4 regions of the Bacillus sp. FDAARGOS_235 genome follow, and region 3 is predicted to be linked to each of the others. Evidence: riboswitches for the same ligand, from Rfam matches in the RefSeq annotation. Region 3 holds a riboswitch; each other region holds the start of a gene.
What was found. Region 3 has a riboswitch for thiamine pyrophosphate ahead of thiT (energy-coupled thiamine transporter ThiT). Riboswitches for the same ligand answer to the same signal wherever they lie in the genome.

Region 1 (5,629 bases), 1.4 Mb from region 3:
ATCTGTCGGAAATACATGACCATAAACGAGTGAATCCGCTCCATTTTTAAATGCTACTATCGCTTCCTCTAACGAGTGTACTGAATAACCGACATGCAAATAAGAAAACTTTTCTTTCACTAACCTTACATCTGCGCTTCGGTATCCTAGTTGAACACGCGGAATGTTTAATAAAATGGCAATATCAATTCGATCATTTATAACAAGCTTAGATGCTGGAAAGCCTTTTTTCAAAAGACTTTCCACCCCTTCATATAATTCCTTCGTACTTTTCTCACGCTCACGAATATGCAAATAATCAATCTCACTCTCAATTTGCATCGCTACATTCACTAACTCTTCGAATGGCATATGGCCATTTGAGATTACATGGAGCTCATTTTTCATATTCATTCGCCTACTTTAAAATGTTTTCGAATAATTCATCGGCAGGAACAATTTCTTTCGTCATTCCTTTGTCTTTCAACCATTTGTTTTGTTTCTCCCATGACTCTTTTGAATCTGATAAAAATGGCTCATCTTTCGTTTCCATCTTCTCTAATAAAATTTTCATGCTTTCTTTTTCAACTTCTGGTACAAGCGGGAAGTTTTCTTTTTCTTGATGATCTAATAAAATATTTAATGCTTCATCAGGGCTTTTCTTCATAAAGTCATACCCTTTTTTTGCCCCACGTAAAAAGGCTTGCAATGCTTCTTTATCTTTTTTCAACGTTTTATCACCTGTTACGAAAACAAGTTCATGATAATTAGGCACACCATATTCTGCTGGATTAAAGTACGCTGGTTCATGACCTTCATGACGCATAACAGGTACTTCATGGTTAATGTATGCTCCTGTTACAGCATCCACTTTTTTCGTAATTAACGCTGGTACTAAATCAAAGCCAACATCAACTACTTTCACCGTATCAGGATTACCACCAGCTTCTTTTATCATCGTTTTTAAATATGCTTCACTTAAAGGAGTTCCAGAATATCCTACTGTTTTTCCTTCTAAATCTTTCGGTGATTGAATACCTGCTGATTTCAGCGATACGACATGATTTAACGGTGAACGTACGACAGCTCCAATTGATTTCACTGGAATTTGTTCATTTGCTCTGGCCATAACAACATCTGGCTGATAATACAAACCAACTGTCACTTTCCCTGCTGCAGCTAAAGTTAATGGATCAGTTGGATTAGAAGGGAATTTTATATTTACCTTTATTCCTTCTTCTTTAAAGTAGCCTTTTTCAATTGCTGCATAAATAAAGCTATGTACCGCATTTGGGTACCAATCGAGCATAACCGTTATTTCTTTCTCTTTTTTACTTTTATCTGATGCTGAATTACTCGAACATCCTGCAATCATTGCAACTAATAATGTAAACACAAAGATGCGTTTTAAAAATTTCATGAATGCTTCCTCCAACTAATGAATTTCTTTTCTAATACGGAAATAAGTATGACGAAGAAAATAGCTAATAATGATAACAATACAATGGGTGCAAATACACCAGCTCCATCTAACTGTGTCATCATTCTCTTACTGAAATAACCAAGCCCAGCTTGTGCACCGAGCCATTCACCGATTGCTGCCCCAATTACACTAAGCGGAACTGCAATTTTTAAAGCTGAAAAAAAATAAGGAAGAGCAGACGGTAACTTTAACTTAAGAAAAACATCTTTCTTCGTTGCTCCATATGTAACTAAGAGCTCCTCCCATTCTTTTTTCGTACTACGCAGTCCGTCATACGTATTGACCGCAATAGGGAAAAACGTAATTAAAACTGTAACAACAACCTTACTCCAGATGGTATATCCAAACCATAAAACGAAAAGCGGAGCAAGCGCTGTAATGGGAATCGTTTGTGAGGCAACTAATAATGGATAAAATGCCCTTTCCATCCATGTACTCGCATTCATTAACATCGCTAGCCCTACACCTAATACGATAGAAATAACAACACCTATTAAAACGACGTATAACGTTGCCGGTAAATGAACCGTAAATAATATGTCTTTTAGTTTCCATATCTTCATTACAATTGCTGACGGTGACGGTAAAATGTACATTTCATCTACAATTCTTGCTCCTATTTCCCACATAACGAGTAAAATGCTAGAAAGTGTAATGGCAGGAACTAATTCTTTCAATCGGTTCATCATACGAGTACCTGCCTTTGTAACATACTAAGAAGCTCATCTTTCAGCGCTAACACATCCGGTTTATATAAATCTTTTCGTGTTCTGTTATGATCAAGCGGCACAATCCGTTCAGTCAAAGTAGTTATCGGCTGCTGTTCCACCACTAAAATTCGATTCGAAAGAAACAACGCTTCTTCCACATCATGAGTGATAAATAAAATTGTTTTTTCCCACTCTTTCCATTGTTCAAACAACCATTCTTGCAAAGATGCCTTCGTTAAAGCGTCCAATGCGCTAAACGGTTCATCTAGCAATAATATCTCTCCGCCTGTTAATAATGTTTGGATAAAAGATACGCGCTGCTTCATACCACCAGATAAATCTTTCGGGTATTTTCCCTCGTATCCTTGTAAACCAAATTTATGTAACAGTTCCTTTGCCTTTACTTGTGCTTCTTTCTTCTGTACACCCTGACATTCTAGTGGCAAAGCAGCATTCTCAATAATTGTTCTCCACGGCAGGAGCATATCTTTTTGAGGCATATACCCTACAGGATGACTTTTTGTTTCTGTCAGCTCTATCCGTCCAGTACTAACTTCTTCTAAGCCTGTAATAAGGCGAAATAGAGTACTTTTCCCGCAGCCACTTGGCCCAATAATGCTTACAAACTCTTTCTCTTGTATAGAAGTATTTAATTCATCGATGATTGGCTTCTCATCATAATGAAAAGAAACATTATGAAACTGTAGTATGTTCTTGCTCCTCAAATCCCCACATCTCCTTACGATAGGACATATCCCAGAATAAATATTCAAATCGACTGGAATATAAGAAAATCTCCTCTAATCTTTCTAGCTCTCGCTCTGACTTTCCAATTGCCATTTCATCTAATAAATCTATTAACCAAATACAAAGGTTACCGTATTCTTCAGAACTATATCCTTGAATCCACTCACCAAAGAACTCATGATCTCTCGCTCCAGGAATATCATTTAAACGCTTTCCAATTTCCCAATAACTCCACATACATGGAAGAAGTGCTGCTATTAATTCCGCAAGTGTGCCATTTTGAGATACAGACATCATGTAATTTGTATAAGCTAAATTTTTAGCAGATGGTTTTGCTGATTCTATCTCCTCTATAGAAATTCCAAGCCTTTTTGCATACTGTTTATGGATCGTCATTTCTCCATTTAATATTCCATCAATTTGTTCAGCAAATTTTCCCATTACTTGTGGATTCGTTGCCTTTACAACACCGATGGCATATAGCTTTGCATAATCTAACAAATATAAATAATCTTGAATAATGTAATACTGAAACTTATCTTTTTCTAACGTGCCATCCCCCATCCCTACTACAAATGGATGATTATGACTCATCTCCCAAACTGGTTGTACAGCTTCTAACAATCTATTACAAAATTTCATTTCTATTTCCCCCTTCAATATATGTATCTAAATAAAAAACCACTTCTATAATCAGAAGTGGTTACAACAAATAAAATTATAGTTTATTCGTTGTTCCACTTCCCTTCGCTAGTATTACCTAGATCAGGTGTTGTAAGGGTTAAGGATTATTCCTCTCTCAGCACGAAAAGCACCCCTAGTGGTTTCAATATAAAATTTTCAAATAAAAAAGCCCCGTTTCTATACGCAAAGAAACGGGGACTCATCATTAGTGTCCGAATTGCTTCCCTACGCTAGCATAATCTAGATCAGGTAATGAAAAGGATCAAAGACTTAAGGTCTTACTCTCAGCTGGCAACACCAGCTCTCCTAGCAAACTATAAAATTATCACTGTCAGTATAACACCCTAATAAGACATCATCAACTGTTTTAATTTTCTCAATTGTCAACGAAATTACAGAGTTATATAATAATTATTATTCTATTTCGTAAAATAAAATACCAATTAATTCCATAAAAAGGAATCATTATCCTGAAAAAATTTATTTTTATATTGATTTCATATTACATTTATGTGAATACACCCACTATATTATATCTTTATACTATAATAAAATTACAACTAACTATACAACTAGAGGAGGTCTCTATTATATGAATATGAAAGCTACAGCTCTAACAGCAACTACTGTCGCAATCGCCTCATTACTTCCTTCTATGGGCGAAACAAATGTACAAAAAGCAAACGCTGAACAATTATCTAATGTCAAAACTGGATATGTCAAAGTCGATCAAGTAGCCTTACATAAAGAAGATAATACAAATAGCACATCCCTTGATACAATTCGCTTTAATACGAAAGTTAACATACTTAAAACAACGAAGGATTGGTATAAAGTATCTGTTAATAATAAAGTAGGCTATGTACAAAAAGATGCTATTCTGCAAAAAAACAAACTTCAATCTACTAATCAATACATCGTCAATGCTAATGCATTGAACGTTCGCTCTGAACCTAATTTAGAATCTTCCATTTTAGATGTATTACCAAATGGTAAGTTCGTGACTATTCAAGGAGAACAAGGCGAATGGTATAAAATTTCACATAACGGTCAAACAGGTTATGTACAAAAAGCATTCGTATCTAATGGTTCGCAGCCCTTAGTAAAAGGAATCACAGTTCAAAATGATACGAAATATACTGTTGCAACACCTAAATTAAATGTACGTAACAATGCTAGCACAAATGGTACTCTACTTGGTTCTTTACAAAACGGTACACAGATACAAGTAGTAGAAACAGTAGGAACTTGGTATAAAATTCGTTTTGGCACAGGATACGGGTATGTGGCCAAACACTATGTGGTACAAAATCAACAGCAATCACAAGCTCAAACAGCTCAATCTTCAGCTATTCCAGCAGTTTTCAAATTCCCTACCCAAGGAAAAATCAGCTCAACCTTTGATATACGCTGGGAACAAATGCATTATGGAATAGATATTGCAGCACAAGGTAACGTCTCCATTCAAGCTGCCGCTGCAGGTAAAGTTATTAAATCATATTATTCAGCTAGTTATGGCAATGTAGTGTTCATCGCCCATCAAATAAACGGGAAATTATATACAACAGTTTATGCTCATATGAAAGATCGCACTGTACAAGCTGGTGATCAAATACAAACTGGACAATTACTAGGTCATATGGGTAACACAGGTCATTCATACGGACAACACCTCCATTTCGAATTACATAATGGAGAATGGAATTTTGAAAAAACAAATGCAGTAAATCCACTGCCGTATTTAGTTAGGTAAATTGTATGCCACGCAATATACCTCTCTTCATTGAATACTTAGCCTTTTTAGGTTTAATCTGTTGTTTAATAATTTACAATACAAACACTGTATTTTTATCTATTATCATTGCTTTTGTTGCTCTAGAAATTATGATGGAGTCATTTCAAGTGCGACTAAAGCAAAAAGTTGCCCATGTTTATAATGCTATTTTTCTATTAAGTGCCCTTATAACAAATGTTATTAGTAATGGCTTTTATTTATCTACTATAATTCCCGTATTCTTTATGGCTG
Region 2 (5,629 bases), 2.2 Mb from region 3:
AAAGAGGCGTCTTTACTATTGCGGTTCAGATGGAGCTTCAAGAAGATATTTAATAACCAGTAAATGTTTCAACAAATTTAACACACAACGTTTCAATAGTCTGGATAGATACGCCTCCCCCTGGTACTTATGTATACAGGCTATCTCTGAATGCCACGGGAATTGGTACATCCACTAACACTATTAGTGAAAGAAACATAACTGCTACAGTAATAAACATTTAAAGTGTAATTCCCGGTCTATAAATCGTAATATGAAGTAAAACAAAAACAGCTTGTAGAAACAAAGCACCCTATTCCATGTTCTAAATTTTCAATACTAGAGCAGTGCATTTTATACAAACAGTTACGTAGTTTTGTTACGTTTCAAAATTAATCAATAGTAATAAAAATAGATTATTAAATTTGTTAATCCCAATAAATAGCTTTTAAAGTTGCGCTCACTTCCACCATTCATACTGATTTTCACATATTTCATATAAAGTATGAGAATGAGCAGAAAATCAGATATAACAGCAAAAGATCGTAAAGATGCGGGGAAAAAAGCATTAAAATCGGCAGTTGTTAAAGGTTGGATAAATGTAGGTAAATGGGGATTCTTTGGTGACATGGTTGCATTTATGGACAGATATTATACAGGCTATAAGAATTACAATCTTAAAAAGAAAAGAGAAAGAAGGGCTGATAGCAGCTCTTCTTTTTGGTTCTGGTGCAATAAATCTGCTTATAAAAGTCAAAGAGTGCGTCAAGAGTATAAAACATAAAAAGACATTCGATTTTTGATTTGAAATAAAGTCACAATGTTTATAAAAGGTTGGATAAATTATCTCTCTAAATTAAAAGATGCTACGTGTGTTTTGATTTATCTCTTTTATAAAATTGTATAACGCTTTACAAAGTAGATTCCTTTTCTCTCTTATCAATATTCATATGTTACAATAGTACCAGTAGTATCAGTGGTACCATTAAAACCATTAAAACAATTTGAACAACCGCCACAGCCGCCACAGCCGCCACAACCAAAACAACCGAAGCAACCAATACAACGGAATCCACCACAACGGAATCCACCACCACCACAACGACCTCCACAACCGCCACAACGACCGCAACCGCCACAGCGACGAGCAGCATCTTCAAAATAGTAGTATGGATATTGGTTTTGCTGGTCCCAATACACAATATTTCCAGACTGGTAATCATTAAGGCTTAACGCTTGTAGTTCTTGTTGAAACTTATTCATTTTCATGACCTCCGTTTATAAACTTTAACCTCATCGATGCTTTCCAATATTTCTGTTCGTTAAATCTAAGTAGAAATAACGCTATAAACTAAGTTCAATACGTACACCTATAAAGTATGACCTATCACTAGACGGTGCACCTTGTTCATATACCTATTTTTACTATGGGCTCATTTTTATAAATAGAAATTATAAAATGTGAATGCTTGCGTCATATCTTCATGCTTACTAAGTTCAATTCATTTCTCAATAACCATGATGCCGTATCCTACGTATTCCCGTATGCCGCTTAGATTTTTCTGTACTGTAAATGCCTCTCGTTATAACACTTCCATATACTTTCTGAGAGCACCTTCAGATATTCCTAACTTTTTTATATACTTCACTAGCCGAATAATCGATTTAGTCCGTCGTAGCGTCAAAACACCTACTAGTGACAGGACTCAATGACGGTTAAGAAATTCCTACAAAAAAAGCCCTGATTAGGGCTTTTCATTCTACTTTTTCAGCAAGCTCTCCATGAAATTGCTAATTGAAGAAAATTGAAAAAAGACGCACTTAGATTGATACGTCTTTTTTGCGATACCCCTTTTTTGAAATCATATAAAGAGGTATTATCCATACATATGTATAACAATACCTCTACTCTTTATCCAATTACATCTTTTACTTCTGTATCCACTGGCCATTTTTCTAATGTATAAGCCATTTCCCAAAATGAATATTCATATTGACTACTAATAATGAAATGCTGTTTCATACGCTTCCGATCAGACTCTGTCACTAGTTCAGCGATAGTATCTAATCGTGTAATTTGCTCTTCAACTAAAGTACGGAACCAATCAGATCCATAAGCAGAAATCCACTCTTTATAAATCGGCTCTTCTGGCTGACATTCTTTTAAACGTTCACCAATTTCATAATATAGCCAGTAGCAAGGTAAAATTGCTGCGATAATATCCCCTAAATGCCCTTCATACGCCGCACGGTACATATGTGAAGTATACGCATATGCAGTTGGGGCAGGGATAAAATGACCTTTTTCTTCTTCCGTAATTCCTAATTTCTTTGCGAAATTCTCATGTAATGATAATTCTGCCTCGTATGTATTTTGAGCATGGTGTGCCATGCGAGCTGTCGTTTCTAATTCAAGAGCCTTTGCAGCTCCTAAAGTTTGTACTCTAGCAAAATGACTTAAATAATATGAATCTTGAAGTACGTAATAACGAAAACTTGCCAAATCTAACGTACCTTCACCAAGTTTTTTTACAAAAGGATGATGAAAACTTGCCTCCCAAATAGAATCTACTTCTTTACGTAATGTTTGTGAAAAAGTCATTTAAATTCCTCCAATAATGTATAAAATATATGTATTTATCCACAGTTATTAAATCTGTAAAACAAAAAAAACTTTCTTTACAGGCGTAAAGAAAGTGAAATAGACAATATTAATGTATTCTTTAAATATAATCGTCTTCCCACTTCCCTACGCTGGTATTAACCAGATCAGGTACTAAGAGTCTCAAAATTATGTTTGATCTCAGCCTACAAAAGGCCCCCCTAGTGGATAAATATTTAGTTGTCGTATTGTAATTATCATAGCATACTTCGTGGAACTATCAAAAGTTTTAATTGTATAATTATCTTAAAAACCTTCTTCTTTCCTCACTCTTAATGAAGTTTCAATTATCATATCTAATAGTTTACTATAATTAATCCCCGCGGCATCTGCACTTTTTGGCAGTAAACTTGATTGGGTCATCCCTGGTAATGTATTAACCTCCATTACATATGGAATTCCGTCCTTCACCATCATATCAACCCTTGCATAAACACTACATTTTAATGCTTTATAACAAGCCAATGACGCTTTATTTACACGTTCCTTAATTTCAGTTGGAAGTTCAATAACTTCTTCAATTGTACTAACATCATCGTATTTTGCATTGTAGTCAAAAAACTCAGCTGCATGTCGAATTGAAACGATAGGTAAATGTTTACCATCAAAAATTGAACAAGTAATCTCGTCACCTTTTATATACTTCTCAATTACTACTTCAGAATCCCATTCGAATACAGTTTCCAGCATTGAGATCAATTCATTTTTATCATTGACGATCTTTACGCCAACACTCGAGCCGCCAGAGTTTGGTTTTACCACTAACGGAAATCCTAACTTATCTAAATCATCAAGCTTTAGATCCGCCATTTTTGTAAGTTCAATCCAATCTGGTGTTTCTACTCCTTCATAACGTAAAATCTTTTTCGAAATATTTTTATCCATACATATACCGCTAGATAACATATTGCTGCCACTATATGGAATACCTAAACTCTCAAGCGTCCCTTGAACCGTACCATCTTCTCCGTATTTTCCGTGTAATGCTAGCAATGCAAAATCAATGTCTTTCGCTTTTTCAATTAAATCCATTTTTTCATTTAACGTAATTGGAACGATTTCATACTTATTTTTATCTAAATGTGCAATCATTTCATTTCCAGTCATAATTGATACTTGTTTTTCAGAGGATACTCCTCCCATAATAACGCCAATTCTCATTTTCTCAACTCCAAGTTTCATTTTTTAAAGTTTCACCAATTATTTGAATCCCACTAACTATTTCTTTCTCCTTCAAACGTGAAAAACCTAAGCGGAATGTATTCGCTCCCCCTCCATCAGAATAAAAAACATCTCCAGGAGAAAACGTTACACCTTTCTCATAACACTTTTGTAAAAGTGTGCGAGCGTGAATTTTCTCTTCCAACTCTATAAACAAATGAAGTCCGCCATCTCCAGTCATCCTTTTAAACGGAATGTACTGATTGCAAGCCCCAACGGCTAACTCATATTTTTTCTTGTAAACAGATCTTGCCTTTTTTAAATATTTTTCAAAATATCCTTCATGTAAATATTGAAACAAAACAGCTTGATCTAACGTAGATGTGTGAATGGTTCTTGCTCTTTTAACACTTTCTAAATAATGAATCAGTTCTTTATCGGCAATAATCCACCCTACACGTAAACCAGGGAAAAGTACCTTCGAAAAGCTACTAATATAAATCACATTATTACCAGCCCCTGCAAAAGTTAATAGTGGCGATAAATGTGAACCTGAATAACGTAATTCTTCATTAAATCCGTCCTCTATAATAGGAACCTTATATTTCGAAAATAACCTCATCAATTCCGTTCTTTTCTCCGAACTTGTAACAATACCAGTTGGATTATGATAAGAAGGAATTAAATACGCAAAATCAAAATCCTTTTCACGTAAACTTTTTTCTACTTCAGTCGTATCAATACCATCATCATTCATATCTATCCCATGAACTTCAAGTCCATGTAAGCGAAAAAGTTTCAATGCAGCATGGTGAGTTGGATTCTCACAAATCACACGCCCTGATTTTTTCGCTAAGGAAGATAGTACAATATCTAATCCTTCTGTAAATCCATTTGTAATTAAAATATCTTTGTTCGAAATATCTACACCTTTTATTTCCATGTAATGAAGTAGATATTTCATTAACGGGCGGTAACCTTTTGCATATCCATAGTTCAATACGATATCCCCTTCAATGGACATACGAGTAAGAAAAGCTCTTTTGAAATTTTCAACATCAAATAGCTTTTCGTCCGGGGCTATACTATTAAAAACAACCATTCCTTTTTCCCAGCGGACTCCATGCTTCATTAAGTCTAATTCATCCGCTAATGTGGTAACTGTATTAAGTTTATTTTTCCAATCTATTTCAACAGACGAAGTGTTAGATATATCCACCTTCGCAACGAAATTCCCTTTTCCTTTTACTGCATAAATGAGTCCTTCTTGTTCTAAATCCGCATAAGCAGAGAGTACTGTATTTCTGCTCACTGATAATAATTCACTCAGTTCCCTTGTTGATGGGATCTTTTGATCACCGAGCAAATGCCCTTTCATAATCATCTTTTTAAAATAATCCTTTAATTGAATATAAACGGGACGATCTTTTACAACTTTAAAATCTTTAAACAATTTCTTACCCCCTGCAATTATTTTTGCATATTTATTTCATTCTCAAAAGGTCCACTACATATGTATTTTTTATTAACAGCGGTACGGTCTTATAAAGTGAAACTTTAATCCGTGGGAATTTTATTCATCCCCCACCGATTTTTAGCCCGAATCGGACATATATGGGCTAAAAGGCTCCCACCTAACTTTTTTTCTCCATCCGAATTTTGAAGGTGTGAGTTTTACTTCTATAAATCTCTACGATATAAGTTAATTACATCTTTTAAAGCAGCTGCTGCGGCTCCGCGTGGATTAGAAGCTCCACCAATTGTAGTAACTTGTCCCATTGTATCTGTAAAGAATGTTATTCCTTTTTCAGTTCCATTTACTTTTGC
Region 3 (5,629 bases):
TTTAGGAGAGTTGAAAGAAAAGGATACTCTTACTTTAGAGTATGATAATAAAACTTACACATATGAAATTCAAAAGACGTGGATTACCCATGCGGATGATCGTACTGTTATTATAAAAAAAGAAGAACCACTATTAACACTGACAACTTGTTACCCATTTGATTATATAGGAGATGCACCGGATAGATATATTATCGAGGCGAAGTTAACTGCTAGTTATTCAAAATAAAATTATAGTTTCTGAAGGCGAGAGGGGGATACATAGGTTATGTCAAAAAACATTTTAATTGTTGAAGATGAAGAGATTTTACGTGAAATATTAAAAGATTATTTTTTAAGTGAACAATATGTAGTGTTTGAAGCAAGGGACGGGAAAGAAGCTTTAGTTGTATTTGAAGAAGAAGAGGTTGATTTAGTTATTTTAGATATTATGTTGCCGGAACTCGATGGATGGTCTGTTTGCCGAAGAATTCGGAAGACGTCCGAGGTGCCTATTATTATGTTGACGGCGCGCGTAGATGAAGATGATACGTTACTTGGTTTTGAACTTGGGGCAGATGACTATGTGACGAAGCCGTACAGTCCACCAATTTTATTAGCAAGAGCGAAACGATTATTAGAAAGTAGAAAAGCATCGAAGAAACCTTTAGAGAATGAAGATGATACGTTATCAATTCATGGTATCCACGTTCATTTTCCATCACGTACTGTTACTGTTGATGAGGTAGATGTTAGTTTAACGCATACGGAGTTTGAAATATTGGTGTATTTCATGAAAAACCAAGGAATTGTACTAACAAGGGAACAATTAATTTCAAGAATTTGGGGATATGAATTTGCTGGTGATGATCGAACGGTTAATAGCCATATTCGTAATTTAAGAAATAAATTAGGAGAGAAAGCAAAGTACATTACAACTGTAGTGCGAACTGGATATAAGTTTGAGGGGAATGTATGAGAAAAGGGATTGTACTAAAATTATTTACTCTCACAACAGCATTATGTATGTTAATTTTAGCGACGATATTTATTGGACAAACGATATTTTTCAAACAATATTATGCGAATCGAAAAGTAGAAGATATTAAAGTGAATTTAAATTCCTTTGAAAAGAATTATTTAAATTACGCAGGAAATGCAGAAGGAATTCAGAAACTGGAGCAAGACTTTTTTAGAGAAAATAATACGTGGATTACGACATTAGATCAGAATGGGAATTTAAAACATGTGGATGATTTTTATTTTGAGGTAACGATAGACCGTAGGAAACAAAAGGAGTTTGGACAACAAATATTCAAGATTCCCTTATACAATCTCGTCAATATAGAGGAGATTGATAATAAATCATCAGATCAGTTTTTAGGACAAACAATGTCTGTTTCTGGGGTGAAACAAGAAGATAGTTTTATTCCATTCTCTTTCATGTTAAGTAAGCAAAATTTAAATGGATCTAATAAGCCATTAGAAAAAGCGTTTCAGGAGAAAATTAAATTAGATGAGGAGAAAAGGAGAGCAGCTGGGGAGCAACTTGTTAAGGAAAAGAAACCAGCTGTTCAGGAAGAAGCTGCTCAGGAATTAGGCTTTTACATAGGAGGACGTGTTACAAAAGTACAGTTCCCAGATGTAAAAGGTCCTGTGAATCCAATTTATAAAAATAGTATATTCTTGGATAACATAAAAGAATTTCAAACGGATTTATTATTAAAAGAGAGCAAGCACATACAATATGCAACACAAACAATGGACTATGAAAAAAATGATATAAAATATAAATTATTAATTAAGCCAATAAAAGAAAAAGATGGATCAGTAGCATATATATATGCGATGGCTTCTTTACAACCAGTAGATGAGGCTGTACAAATGGTACAAGATTATTACATTTACATTATTGCATTTGTAGTCGTTTTGGTTTTTCTAGCTTCGTTTTATTACTCGAAACAAATTGCAAAACCGCTACTAAAAATAAATGATACAACGAAAAAAATAGCGCATTTAGATTTCACAGAAAAAATACCAATTACTTCAAAAGATGAAATTGGTGATTTATCGAAAAATATTAATACGCTATCGAATAAACTCCATTCGCATATTGGACAGCTAGAACAAGATATTGAAAAGGAAAGAAAGCTAGAAAAGACGCGGAAGGAATTCATTTCTGGTGTTTCACATGAATTAAAAACACCGTTAAGTATTATGAAAAGCTGTATTTCTATTTTAAAGGATGGGGTAGCTGAACATAAAAAAGAGTACTATTTTCAAGCGATGGAACGAGAAGTAGATAAAATGGATACGTTAATTTTAGATATGCTTGAGTTAGCTAAATTTGAGTCAGGTACATATAAAATGAAAATGGATTCATTTTATATCGATACAGTAATTGAAGATATATGTGAACACCTTTCTGTAGAAATAGAGAAAAAAGAACTTCGTGTTCATAAAAATATAGGTCCATTTGAAGTAGTCGCAAATCAAGGCCGGATTGAACAAGTCATCGTGAACTTCATTACGAATGCCATACGTTATACACCGAATAAAGAGGATATTATTATTTCTACAATAGATGAGAAAAATCGTATAAAAGTGTGTATTGAAAATAAAGGTACTCATATTGAAGAAGAGCAATTAGATAAAATTTGGGATCGTTTTTATCGCGTGGATGCAGCACGTCATCGTTCACAAGGTGGAACAGGGCTTGGGCTTGCTATTTCAAAGAATATTTTAGAACTGCACGATGCTGAATATGGGGTAAAGAATACAGAAGATGGTGTGTTATTTTACTTCTACTTACTGAAAAAAGCGTAGATCATACATGCTACGCTTTTTTTTAAGTTATTTTCATATTATCTTTACCTAATCTTTATTTTTAAGAGATATAATCTTGTTAGAAAAAGAGGTTATGTAAGGAGTAGATTAGCCATGAATAGCAATTTACTAGGTGTGATGGTATTTATTTTTCTTTGTGCATTTATTGTATTTATTATCGATATTACTCATTGAGAATTTTGATATAAAAAAGGGCGCTAGTTAAGCGCCCTTTTTGTTTGCATTTATTTGATAAGCATTGATGCTTTTGAATAAGCGTGGTGAAGTGATAAATAAAAATATAAGTAAAACTGTACATAGAATAAAAGAACCAAGCATTGTGCTGCCATTTACGATTAATGAATATAGCACAGCTGATTGACCTTTCGGTGCATATTGTCCCCAGAAAATAATACCGGCAATAAAGTGACAGAAGTAACGAGCTAGACTACCGATAAATGTAGCAACGATAATGAATCCAATTACTTTCTTTCCTTGGTTTTGTTTTGATGAAGGTTTATCTTTATGGCTACTTAAGTTTGATTGTTCGTTGCCATTCGCATTAGATGCTAAAAGTGCATTTTGAATTGGACGATAGAATAACCCGGCAAATCCGATAAAAGCAAAGGCAATGAAGTACTCAATGAATGCTTGAACTGGTGTTAAAATGTAGGCATCACCTACGACAATTTGTAACAGTCCCCAAACTAAACCACCTAAGAAAGCTGATTTAAAGCCCCAGCGGTAAGCAATAATAAAAATAGGAATCATAGCGAATGAGATAGAACCGCCTGTTGGAAGTTTAATTGATAATGGTAAAATGTCGATGACCATGGCGAAGGCTGCAAGAATAGCAGATTCGATCATCGCTTGTAAATTAGTGTTACGCATGTTGTCTCCCCCTAAATCCAAGTTGTACAAAAAAGAATAGATATCATAGGAGGATACGAAATACGTAAATAAAAATGAGGTATGTATTTCGGACGTTTGCACAATCCCTGCGTTAGCATTAACTAACAGGTTCGAAGGGTCGGAACGAAGTGTTCCCTCTCAGCGGCATGGCTCCCCCAGTGATAACGAGATTCTTTATTTGCTATTGTTTATTGTAAGCGAAATGGATGAGAATGGCAAACGAATACAGTATGACAATAATTGAAATACAATTGTAGCGAAATGTTAATAAATATGAAGCAAAAGGGTATAGTACAAGAGAAATTGGGTGTGGTATAATTTTTTTGAAAATAATTATCATTCTCTTCTGAGGGGGAAGGTTATGAGCTTAGTAGATATTAAAATTGGAGAGAAAGTGTTAGTAAAAAGTATTCAGTCTTTAGATCAGCTATTAAAGCGTAGACTAGCTGCTTTCGGTCTTGCTGAAGGAAGCGAACTTCGCCTGAAACAGAAAGCGATGTTTAAAGGTCCTTGTACATTGGAGTGTCGTGGACAGTTAATTAGTATTCGTCATTGTGACGCGAAAATGATAAAGGTGGAATTAGCGTGAATAAGGTAGCTTTGCTAGGGAATCCGAATACAGGGAAGACATCATTATTTAATGCACTTACTGGTTCTTATGAATATGTAGGAAACTGGAGCGGTGTAACAGTAGAAAAGAAGGTTGGTAAATTAAAAGATAGACAAGGAACATTAATTGATTTACCAGGTGTTTATGATTTAAATCCAGTTTCACGTGATGAAGGTGTTGTAACAAACTTTCTATTAACAGAAGAATTTAATCATATGTTAAATATCGTAGATTCCTCGCAGTTTGAAAGAAATATGCATTTAACGTTGCAGTTACTTGAATTTGGTAAGCCAGTCTCAATTGGTTTAAACATGGTTGATGTGGCGAAGCAAAGAGGAATTGTAATTGATGTAAAACGATTATCAGAACTATTAGGTGTAACAGTTGTGCCTGTCGTTGCAAGAAGTGGAAAAGGCTGTGAAGAACTGCTTACGACTCTTAAAGAAAATGACAAAAAAGAGAAAAAGCCATTCCTTATTTCATATGGTGTACAAATGGATGAAGGAATTGGAGAAGTAATTGCTCTTTTAGAGACAGTGAATTACGAGCATCCGAGATGGTTAGCACTTCAATTTTTAAGCAATAACGAAGTAGTAGAAAAAGAAATAAAAGCATTACCAATTTATAAGGAACTCATAGCCATTCGATCTCGCTTAGAAGGAAAACTTGATTGTACGTTAGAAGAGCACATTTACAAAACTCGTGAAGCGTATATTGAAAAGTTAAAAACAAATGTTATGAAGCATGAGAAAGAAGGAAAAATTCCTTTTTCAGAAAAAATTGATAGATTAATTACACATAAAATTTTAGGACTTCCAATCTTTTTAGCAGTTATGTTTTTTATTTTTCAGGTTACGTTTACTTGGATTGGTACACCTTTATCGGATATGTTAGATGAGTTTTTTGGTGGCCAGCTTACGGATTGGGTGACGGCTGGACTTACAAGTATTGGAGCTTCTGATTTTATTCAAGCGCTTGTTACAGAAGGTATTATTGCCGGTGTTGGTGCTGTGTTAGTATTCGTTCCACAAATCTTTGCACTATTCTTTTTCATTTCATTATTAGAAGACTCAGGGTATATGGCGCGAATTGCAGTTGTTATGGATAGAATTATGGAGTTCTTCGGTTTAAATGGAAAAGCCTTTATTCCGATGATTATCGGTTTTGGCTGTAACGTTCCAGGTATTATGGCAGCGAGAACGATTGAACAGGAGAAAGAGCGTTTACTTACAATTTTAGTAACACCATTTATGTCTTGTTCAGCACGTTTACCTGTATATGCATTATTTGCGGGAGTGTTCT
Region 4 (5,629 bases), 1.1 Mb from region 3:
AATTCGTGAAACAGTGGGTGGAATGCTTTGGGATATCGTAACGAGAGATTTACTTGTACTAAGTGCTTTCGTAGTAGTTATGATTGTTGCTGCATTATTACTGAAAACACCAATTAATAAATCAAGTGAAAAATTCGTTGAGAATGCAAAAGGAAGTAAAATCATTCACTAAAAAAAGGTTCCTACCTCCGGTAGGAACCTTTTTGTTTAATCAAATTTTAATTTCTTTAATGCTTCTGCGAACGGGTTATTTAATGGTTCTTCTTCTTTGTTCTGTTGTTTCATATATTTTTGAACGTCACGCTTATCAGCTTTGTTTCCAGATTCTTTTTTACGTCGCTCCTGGAATGTCGATAATTTTTCGCGATAGCCACATTTACATGCAAAGATTTGACCTTCACCCTCACCACGTAGTTCTAGTTTCTTCTTACATTGTGGACAACGAGCGTTTGTTGTACGAGATACATTTTTACGATGACCACATTCACGGTCTTGGCAAACGAGCATTTTTCCTTTTTTGCCGTTTACTTCTAGCATTGGTTTACCACAGTCTGGACAAGACTTCGTTGAAATGTTGTCATGTTTATATTTTTTATCACTTGATTTAATTTCAGAAACAATTTCTTTCGTATAGTTCTTCATTTCAGAAATGAAGACTTCTTTTTTCAGTTTACCCTTTGCGATAGCCTCAAGTTTTTGTTCCCATTCACCAGTTAGTGTAGGAGATTTTAACTCTTCTGGTACTAAATCAAGTAACTGACGGCCTTTTGATGTAATGTGAATATCTTTACCACGCTTTTCAAGTAAAAATGAATTGAAGAGTTTGTCGATAATATCTGCACGTGTCGCTACAGTGCCTAATCCACCAGTCGATTTTAACGTATCAGCAAGTTGTTTATTTTGCGTATCCATATATTTTGTAGGATTCTCCATTGCTGAAAGTAAAGTCGCTTCATTAAATCGTGCAGGAGGCTTTGTTTGACCTGATGTTTGCATAATTAACTTTACAGCTAATGTATCACCTTTTTCAATGTGAGGTAGAAGCTGCTCTTTTACGTCATCAGTTACATCATCGTCTTCAAAGCGATTTTCGTATACTTCTTTCCAACCAGCGTGTAAAACCGTTTTTCCGCGTGCAATGAACGTTTCATTACCAACTTTTGTGCGTAACGTTAGTTGCTCGTATTCGAATGCAGGGAATAAAACAGCTAAGAAACGTTTCACAACTAAATCATAAATTTTACGCTCTTTATCTGTAAAGGATGAGAAGTTAACGTATCCTTCTGTTGGAATAATTGCGTGATGATCGCTTACTTTACTATCATCAACAAATGATTTATTAGGCTTAATTGGCTTTTGTAGTACTTTATGTGCTAACGGACGATATTCCCCGACACCGCACGCTTTTAGACGTTCTGGAAGTGTTCCAACGATATCAGATGAAATGTAGCGTGAATCTGTACGAGGATACGTTAACACTTTATGTTGTTCATATAATTTCTGCATAATGTTTAATGTTTCTTTAGCAGAGTAACCAAACTTTTTATTTGCATCACGTTGTAATTCAGTTAAATCGTAAAGACCAGGAGAGAATGACTTCTTCTGTTTTTTATCAATTTCCACAACAGTGGCATTTTGTTTATCTAGATTTTTTACAATACCATCAATTTTTTCTTTATTAAAACTACGGCTATTACCGTTTGCATCTTGCCAAGTTAGTTTTAACTTATCAGTTGTTTGAGCTTCGATACCGTAGTAAGTTTGAGCTTTGAAGTTTTTTATTTCATCTTCACGACTAGCGATCATAGCAACAGTAGGTGTTTGTACACGACCACAATTTAGTTGAGCGTTAAAGCGAGTTGTTAAAGCTCGAGTCGCGTTAAGGCCGATATACCAGTCAGCTTCTGAACGCGCAACTGCTGAAGCGTATAAATTGTCATATGCCTTACCTGGTTTTAAATTTGCAAAACCATCTTTAATTGCTTTATCGGTTACAGAAGAAATCCATAAACGTTTAATTGGTTTATTCAACTTAACTTTATCGATAATCCAGCGTGCGACTAATTCGCCTTCACGACCTGCGTCTGTAGCGACAATAATTTCATTTACATCTTTTCTAAGTAGCTGGCTTTTCACAGCATTAAACTGTTTACCAGTTTGTTTAATAACCGTTAATTTCAAACGCTCCGGTAGCATCGGTAAGTCTTCTAAATTCCACTTTTTATATTTCACATCATAGCTTTCTGGATCTGCTAATGTAACGAGATGACCTAAAGCCCAAGTTACAATATATTTACTACCTTCAAGATAACCGTTTCCTTTTTTATCACACTTCAGTACACGAGCAATATCTCGCGCAACGGAAGGTTTTTCAGCGATTACAACGCTTTTTGACATATTAAAAACATCCTTTCAAATTTCCATAAGTTAAATATAGCATACATTTTCTTGAGATTCAGTTTCGCTCGAGGTTTGAGCTGTTTTAGTGGAATGAACAAAACTCCCACTGATTAAAGTTTCACTTTATACGGAAAAGTAAAGAACTTGTTATTTTACTAGAATAAGAGTAGACTTTGAAGTAGATGAATAAGAAACACATGGGAGTTTGTGGATGCAAACTGAGAGTATGACTAATCCGTCATTGACCATTTGAACCTGTTGGATAATGCCAGCGTAGGGAGAGTGTAAAAGCACATGTTCAGGCACTTTGCATACGCGCAAAGTGCCTTTTTGTGTATCTCCCATCATTATAGTTAGGAGATGAAAAGGATGAATATGAAAGAAATTAGTAAAGTAGTGGATTTAGTGAGGGAATCTAATCCGCTCGTTCATAATATTACAAATGTTGTTGTAACAAACTTTACAGCGAACGGTTTGTTAGCACTAGGGGCATCGCCTGTAATGGCGTATGCAAAAGAAGAAGTAGCAGAAATGGCTAGCATTGCGGGAGCGTTAGTATTAAATATGGGAACACTTCGTCCCGAGGAAGTAGAAGCGATGTTACTTGCTGGTAAGTCGGCTAATACGAATGATGTACCAGTATTGTTTGATCCTGTTGGCGCAGGAGCAACATCGTATCGAACAGAAGTTGCGAGACATATTCCAGCTGAAATAGATCTAGCGATAATTCGTGGGAATGCAGCTGAAGTAGCTAACGTTATTAATGAGAGATGGGAAATTAAAGGGGTAGATGCTGGTACTGGAAATGGCAATGTTGTAAATATTGCAAAACAGACAGCAGAGGAATTGAATACAGTTGCGGTCATTACTGGAAAAGAAGATGTCGTTACAGATGGAGAGCGAACGATTCTTATTCGAAACGGTCACTCTATTTTAACAAAGGTTACTGGAACGGGTTGTTTACTAACTTCTGTAATAGGAGCATTTATTGCGGTAGAAAAAGATTATGTAAAGGCAGCAGTAGCAGCAGTAACATTTTATGGTGTAGCTGCGGAACTAGCAGCTGCTAAGACGGTAGAAAAAGGGCCTGGTAGTTTCCAAATTGAATTTTTAAATCAATTAGCGAATACAACTTCCGGTGATATTGAGAAGTATGGGAAGATTGAGGAGTTAGAGTAAGGGGATGAAACACATGATGCGCATTGAAACCAAGAAAATGTCTAACCTATTACAAGTGTATTTTATTATGGGAAGCAATAATTGCATGAAGGATCCGTTAGCTATATTGAAAGAAGCGTTAGACGGTGGAGTGACACTTTTTCAATTTCGTGAAAAGGGAGAAGGGACTTTAACTGGAGAGGATAGAGTGCGTTTTGCAAAGAAATTGCAGGCGCTTTGCAAGGAATATGGTGTTCCTTTCATTGTAAATGATGATGTAGAATTGGCCGTTGAATTAGATGCAGATGGTGTTCATGTAGGACAAGATGATGAAGGGATTACATCTGTTCGTGAAAAGATGGGAGATAAAATTATCGGTGTATCTACACATACAATTGAAGAAGCAAAATGGGCGATTGAAAACGGAGCTGATTATTTAGGAGTTGGCCCTATTTTCCCAACGAGTACGAAAAAAGATACGAAAGCTGTTCAAGGAACGAAAGGTTTAGCTCATTTTAGAGAACAAGGAATTACAGTGCCGATTGTTGGTATCGGTGGGATTACAATTGAAAATACTGCTGCCGTTATAGAAGCGGGTGCGGATGGTGTTTCAGTTATTTCTGCAATTAGTCTAGCGGATTCTGCGTATGAAAGTACGAAGCGATTAGCTGGGGAAGTAAATAAGTGTTTGTAGATAAAAGACCATGTAGTATGAAAATACTACGTGGTCTTTTGTCGTATAAAACAAAATATGCCGCCTAAACTAGTATGTATAAACATATATTGTTTCGGAGGCGAAGGCATGATTGTATTTCAGGATATTATAGCTGCTTATGAGAAAATGAAGGGCATTGTACATATGACCCCATTAGATTATTCAAGTACATTTAGTGAGTTATCACAGAATGAAGTGTATTTAAAGCTGGAGAATTTACAAAAGACAGGCTCTTTTAAAGTACGTGGTTCTTATAATAAAATGGTTTCTCTTGAGAAAGGTGATTTAGAAAATGGTGTTGTTGCGGCATCTGCTGGAAATCATGCGCAAGGAGTCGCTTATTCTAGTAATATGCTTAGTATTCCTTGTACGATTGTGATGCCAAAAGGTGCTCCGTTAAGTAAGGTACTTGCGACAAAAAAGTACGGTGCACATGTAGAATTACAAGGTGATGTATTTGATGATGCATTAGCTTATGCACTAGATTTAAAAGAGAAGACAGGAGCGAAATTTGTACATCCATTTGATGATGAAGCAGTAATTGCTGGTCAAGGTACAGTCGGTGTGGAAATATTACAACAGCTGGAAGATGTAGAGGCTGTTATTTGTCCTATTGGAGGTGGAGGATTAATTGCAGGAGTTGCGATGGCAATTAAAGAACAAAAGCCATCAGTGAAAATATATGGGGTGCAGACACTTGCTTGTCCGGGAATGAAACAGTCACTTGAGGAAAAGAAGGTAATAACAGTAGAGTCGACGCCAACTATGGCGGATGGAATCGCGGTTAAAAGGCCAGGTGATTTGACTTTTGAACTTGTACAACGTTATGTGGATGATGTGTTTTGTGTAGATGAAATGGAAATTGCACGAACGATGTTAATGCTTCTTGAACGGAACAAATTGTTGGTTGAAGGGTCTGGTGCGAGCTCATTAGCTTCTTTGCTTTATCACAAAGTCCCAATAAAAGAAAAAAAGGTCGTATCCGTACTAAGTGGTGGAAATGTCGATGTAAACTTTATTTCGCGTATTATTGAGCATGGAATGGTTGAAGCAGGACGCTTCATTCACATCGCGACAATGATTAAAGATAAGCCAGGCTATTTGCATCATTTGCTCGAGATTGTAACAAATTTTGAAGCGAATGTATTAAATATACATTTAGAACGGATTGGTACAAAGGTATTTCCAGGATATGCGCAATTGCACTTGTCATTAGAAACGAAAGATAGAAATCATATTGAAGAAATATTGAGTGGTTTAAAAAAGAAAGGGTATGTTGTAGAAGTTATTGATTGAAAAAATTAAACAAACGTTTAATTAAAAAAGCACAAACCCTTTTAAATTATAGGTTTGTGC

Region 1: another riboswitch for thiamine pyrophosphate. It lies ahead of tenA (thiaminase II); the one in region 3 lies ahead of thiT (energy-coupled thiamine transporter ThiT).
Region 2: another riboswitch for thiamine pyrophosphate. It lies ahead of tenA (thiaminase II); the one in region 3 lies ahead of thiT (energy-coupled thiamine transporter ThiT).
Region 4: another riboswitch for thiamine pyrophosphate. It lies ahead of thiM (hydroxyethylthiazole kinase); the one in region 3 lies ahead of thiT (energy-coupled thiamine transporter ThiT).

The regions. Positions count from the first base shown of each region.
Region 1 covers NZ_CP020437.2:2,169,814-2,175,442, forward strand. The annotation lists gene tenI (thiazole tautomerase TenI) at 1-387, opposite strand, end outside; gene A6J74_RS13090 (ABC transporter substrate-binding protein) at 398-1,399, opposite strand; gene A6J74_RS13095 (ABC transporter permease) at 1,396-2,148, opposite strand; gene A6J74_RS13100 (ABC transporter ATP-binding protein) at 2,148-2,897, opposite strand; gene tenA (thiaminase II) at 2,866-3,561, opposite strand; TPP riboswitch at 3,645-3,748, opposite strand; TPP riboswitch at 3,809-3,921, opposite strand; gene A6J74_RS13110 (SH3 domain-containing protein) at 4,196-5,356, shown strand; gene A6J74_RS13115 (hypothetical protein) at 5,362-5,629, shown strand, end outside.
Region 2 covers NZ_CP020437.2:457,643-463,271, forward strand. The annotation lists gene A6J74_RS04060 (exosporium leader peptide-containing protein) at 1-53, shown strand, start outside; gene A6J74_RS04065 (hypothetical protein) at 491-763, shown strand; gene A6J74_RS04070 (heterocycloanthracin/sonorensin family bacteriocin) at 919-1,242, opposite strand; gene tenA (thiaminase II) at 1,892-2,581, opposite strand; TPP riboswitch at 2,709-2,814, opposite strand; gene ddlB (D-alanine--D-alanine ligase) at 2,888-3,802, opposite strand; gene pdxR (MocR-like pyridoxine biosynthesis transcription factor PdxR) at 3,807-5,255, opposite strand; gene A6J74_RS04090 (homoserine dehydrogenase) at 5,483-5,629, opposite strand, start outside.
Region 3 covers NZ_CP020437.2:3,560,559-3,566,187, forward strand. The annotation lists gene A6J74_RS20400 (class D sortase) at 1-229, shown strand, start outside; gene A6J74_RS20405 (response regulator transcription factor) at 269-958, shown strand; gene A6J74_RS20410 (sensor histidine kinase) at 955-2,805, shown strand; gene thiT (energy-coupled thiamine transporter ThiT) at 3,028-3,696, opposite strand; TPP riboswitch at 3,783-3,884, opposite strand; gene A6J74_RS20420 (FeoA family protein) at 4,079-4,306, shown strand; gene feoB (ferrous iron transport protein B) at 4,303-5,629, shown strand, end outside.
Region 4 covers NZ_CP020437.2:2,506,366-2,511,994, reverse strand. The annotation lists gene A6J74_RS14790 (YhgE/Pip domain-containing protein) at 1-172, shown strand, start outside; gene topB (DNA topoisomerase III) at 208-2,397, opposite strand; TPP riboswitch at 2,588-2,697, shown strand; gene thiM (hydroxyethylthiazole kinase) at 2,770-3,579, shown strand; gene thiE (thiamine phosphate synthase) at 3,593-4,252, shown strand; gene ilvA (threonine ammonia-lyase) at 4,361-5,569, shown strand.